2 regions of the Micromonospora sp. NPDC048868 genome follow, and region 1 is predicted to be linked to the other one. Evidence: riboswitches for the same ligand, from Rfam matches in the RefSeq annotation. Region 1 holds a riboswitch; the other holds the start of a gene.
The links. Region 1 has a riboswitch for cobalamin ahead of ACGFNF_RS19655 (hypothetical protein). Riboswitches for the same ligand answer to the same signal wherever they lie in the genome.
Positions count from the first base shown of each region.

Region 2: it holds a riboswitch for cobalamin, as region 1 does, so the genes downstream of both, bluB (5,6-dimethylbenzimidazole synthase) here and ACGFNF_RS19655 (hypothetical protein) in region 1, are expected to answer to the same signal.

Region 1 is NZ_JBICUN010000012.1:58,115-60,308, forward strand. It holds gene rph (rifamycin-inactivating phosphotransferase) at 1-587, shown strand, start outside; cobalamin riboswitch at 663-795, shown strand; gene ACGFNF_RS19655 (hypothetical protein) at 896-1,189, shown strand; gene ACGFNF_RS19660 (hypothetical protein) at 1,225-1,710, shown strand; cobalamin riboswitch at 1,846-1,916, shown strand; gene ACGFNF_RS19665 (cell wall anchor protein) at 2,076-2,194, shown strand, end outside.
Region 2 is NZ_JBICUN010000010.1:32,249-34,442, forward strand. It holds gene ACGFNF_RS17630 (Rieske 2Fe-2S domain-containing protein) at 1-723, opposite strand, end outside; gene bluB (5,6-dimethylbenzimidazole synthase) at 832-1,455, opposite strand; cobalamin riboswitch at 1,494-1,692, opposite strand; gene ACGFNF_RS17640 (DMT family transporter) at 1,786-2,194, shown strand, end outside.

The DNA of each region.
Region 1 (2,194 bases):
TCGTCAGCCGCTACCTCAGCTACAAGCAGGCCCTGCTGAGAGAGGCCGAGCGCCTCGTGCGGGCCCACGTGCTCCCGGAGCAGGAGGACATCTTCTACCTGACGTTCCAGGAGCTCCACGACGTCGTGCGTACGCACGAGGTGGACGACCAGCTCATCCAGCGGCGCAAGGACGCGTTCAGGTCGTACCGGACGCTCACCCCGCCCCGGGTGCTCACGTCGGAGGGCGAGGGCATCGCCGGCGCGTACCGGCGCGAGGACGTGCCGGCCGGCGCGCTGGCCGGCCTCCCGGTCTCCGGCGGGACCGTCGAGGGACGGGCCCGCGTCGTCCTGGACCTGGCCGAGGCCGACCTCGAACCGGGCGACATCCTGGTCACCGCCTACACCGACCCGAGCTGGTCGCCCCTGTTCGTCGCGATCGCGGGACTGGTGACGGAGGTGGGCGGCCTCATGACCCACGGGGCGGTGGTCGCCCGGGAGTACGGCCTGCCCGCCCTCGTCGGGGTGGCGCAGGCGACCCGGCTGATCCGAAACGGACAGCGGATTCGCCTGCACGCGACCGACGGGTACGTCGAGCTCCTGCCCTGACCGACCACCGGACCATGACCGGACGCGCGCAGCCGATCACGCATTGACATCCGGCGTCCCTCCACTCCAGACTGGCGCCACAACTCAACCAACGCGCGTGCGTGCGGGGGAAGTCCGGTCGAATTCCGGCGCTGGCCCGCAACGGTAGGCCGTCGAGATGCACCTCCGACGGCGAGCCCGAATACCCGACGTACGCGCAGAATCCGCTCCCCACCCGTCGTGGCCCACGGGTCGGAGTCCCGGTCGACCCCCGCGCTGCGGCGGGTGGCCGGGCTTCTGACGACCGCCGGGCCGGAAAGGCGCTTCCGATGGTCGTCCGCCTGAGCCGGCACCGCCTGCTCACCCTGTTCCGCGGTGTGCTCGCCGCCCTCACCCTCGCCACCCTCACCCTCGCCGCACCGGCATCCGCCCACGCCTCCCCCACCTCGCCTGCCGGGGACGGCCGGTCGGAGGCCGCGGCCGGCTGGCTGGCCCGGCAACTCGTCGCCGGCGAACGCCTCGAGGTCGTCTTCGACGGCGTCACCTACCCCGACCAGGGCCTCACCCTCGACGCGGTGTTCGCCTTCGCCGCCCCGGGCACGCCGGTCCCCGCCTGCCCGTGACCCGTCCCGTCGCTCCACCGATTCCAGGAGGAACCGTGTTCCGTCACCGATCCACCGTCCGCACCCGGCTCGCCGGCCTGTTGGCAGCCGCCGTCGCCGCCGTCGCCCTCACCGCCGTCGAACCCGCCCCCCGGGCCGGGTACGCCGCGGCCTGCACCGGCACCTCCGGCGTCACCGTCGTGGTCGACTTCGCCGCGCTCGGCGGTGGCGTCCAGGTCGGCTGTGCTCCGGGCGACCCGGCCACCGGGCTGGCCGCCCTCCAGGGCGCCGGCTTCACGGTGACCGGCACCCAGCGCTGGGGGCTGGCGTTCGCCTGCCGGATCAACGGCAAGCCGACCGCCACGGCCGATCCGTGCGTCAACACCCCGCCCGCGACGGCGTACTGGTCGTACTGGCATGCCCCCAGCGGCGGCGCCTGGTCCTACAGCACGTCCGGCGCGAGCAGCTACAACCCGGCCCCGGGCACCGTCGAGGGCTGGTCGTTCGGCGCGGGCGCCCCGCCGAGCATCGCCGCGCCCTGACCGTGGCCGCACACCGGGTGTGACCGCAGTGGTGCACCGGGTGTCGGCCACCTCCCTGGCGTCGCGCGACGTGCGGGCGGTACGGTGTCGGCACCCGGTGCACGCCGGGCCACAACTGCATACGTCCCGAGTGGGGGGAAGCCGGTGCGAAGCCGGCGCTGACCCGCAACCGTGAGCGAGGCCCCGGCCTCGCGAGCCGGAATGCCTCGCCCGGGACGAGCGGCTTCCACTGTCGAGGTTTACAGGGTGAAGTCCGGGCCACCGAGGTCCGTTCCACCCCGCTCATCGCATCACGCGAGCGGGGTGTCGCTGTCCCCGGGTGCTTTCCGGAGCTTCCACCGACCGCTCTGCGAAAGGCACCCCTCATGTCCCGGTCCCGTTCCCGGCGTCTCGGCGCCGGCGTCGTCGCCGCCACCGCGGCGACGATCGCCGCGCTCACCGCCGTACCCCTGACTGTCGTGGCCGCACCCGCCCCGGCCCACGC
Region 2 (2,194 bases), on a different contig from region 1:
CACGCAGTCGTGCCCGTCGATCTCGCGCACCTCGCCCTCGCCCAGCGGGCCGCTCTGGTGCGGGCAGCGCTCCAGCATCACGGTGACCTCGTCGCCGTGCCGGTAGAGGATCACCGAGACGTCGTCGACATCCCGGGTGATCAGCGTGCGCTCCGGCAGGGCAGCCATGTCCGCGATCGAGTGCCAGCCGTCGCTCATCCGGTGCAGCTCGGAGATGCTCTGGTTGACCTGCGCGCCCTGCTTGTACGCCAGGTGCCCGCCGAGGTACGCCCCCATGCTGGCCGCGCCGAGCCCGAGGAAGCCGAGCGTACGGCCGAGGTTGTGCCGGCCGGTCATCCGGGCGGCCACCGAGCCGGCGTAGAACGCCAGGCCGACGCTGTTGGACGCGGCGTGCACCAGGCCGATCCGGCGCTGGTCGCGAGCCAGTGCCGCCCAATCGTTGAGGCCGGTGACCGCGGCCGGGAGGGCGCTGACGGTGCCCACCGCGCACAGCGTGGCGGCGGCCCGGCGCTGCCCCGGCATCAGGTCCAGCACCGCCGTGCTGATCCACGCGCCCACCGGCACCTGCACCATCGCCGGGTGCAGCGGATGGCCCAGCCAGACGCCGTGCAGCAGGTCGCGGACCCGCTGCGGTCGGAGGGTGGCCTGGACCGCGCGCTGCAACCGGTCGCCGACCCGGTCCAGGCCGGATGCCTGCTCGATCTTCGTCAAGAGTGCTCGCACCCGTACCGACTTCCCGGCAGGAGCCCCCGCAAACCGGTCGGCGGTGACAAGTCCGCAGGTGTACGTGAGGTGCGCCCCGTCGGCCCGTAACGGGACGCCCCGGGCGGGTCAGCGTGCCGCCCAGCGGTCGTGGTGGATCGCGTCGGCCAGGGGGCGCTTCCGCCGCCAGCCGTGCCGGGCCAGGTCGGGTACCGCCTCGAAGTGGGTGACCGGCCCGAGGCAGAGCCACGCCACCGGCCGGATCCCGTCGGGGATGCCGAGCAGCTCGGCGAGCCAGGGCTCGCGGTAGAACGACACCCAGCCCACCCCGAGCCCTTCGGCGGTGGCGGCGAGCCAGAGGTTCTGGATGGCGAGGCAGGTCGAGTAGAGCCCGGTGTCGGCGATGGCGTGCCGGCCGAGCACGGCGGGGCCGCCCCGGTCCTGGTCGTGGGTGACCACCACGGACAGCGTCGACTCCAGGACGCCGTCGATCTTGATGCGGGCGAACCGCTCGGCCGCCTCCCCGTCGAGCGTCGCGGCGAACGTGTTCCGCTCGGTGCGGACGTGCTCGTGGAACCGGCGGCGCAGCTCCGGGTCGCGCACCAGGACGAAGTCCCAGGGCTGCGAGTAGCCGACGCTCGGCGCGGCGTGCGCCGCCGCCAGCACCCGGTGCAGTGTCTCCTCGGGCACCGGCGCGCCGGTGAACTGGGCGCGTACGTCCCGGCGGCGGTGGATGACGTCGTACAGATCCAAGGCAGGCTCCCGCTGCGCTCGGCCCACGCCACGCCGGACGCGGGCACCGGACGCGAGGCCGGTCTTCGGACTCCCGGATCGACGCCTGGCCGTCCGCCTTCCCGGCCCGGACGGGCCAGTGGCTGCGCGTACGCGTGGACGGTGGCTCCCCGGTCACCGCGGCGGGCCCGTGCCGGATTCACACCGGCTTCCCGATTCTCCCCGCTCGCGCGGGGCACCTCACATGATCGTGCCGTCGGGGATGCTAGCGCCGTCCGGCCCGTGACGGGAGGCGACACGGGCGTGAAAATCCGGTCGCGGGCAGCACCGTCCACGGCCACTGTGGTCCGGGTGTACGCACTCTCCTCCCGCCCGCTGCCGGCCGGCCGACCGGCGACCCGACTGAGCGTCGCGCTGGGCCAGCCCCGGGCCGTGCCGCCCCCGCTGCTGATGCTGCTGGGCATGCTCTCCACCCAGGTCGGGGCGGCCGTCGCCAAGCAGCTCTTCGGCAGCACCAGCGCCGGCGGCACCACCACGCTGCGGCTCGGCTTCGCCGCGCTCATCCTGCTGGTCCTGGTCCGGCCGGGGCTGCGCCTGGGCTGGCGTACCGCCGGTCTGGTCGGGGCGTTCGGGCTGGCCCTGGCGGTCATGAACCTCGCCTTCTACGCGGCCCTGCACCGGGTGCCGCTGGGCGTCGCGGTCACCATCGGCTTCGCCGGGCCGCTGCTGGTGTCGCTCGCCGGCAGCCGCCGCCTCGCCG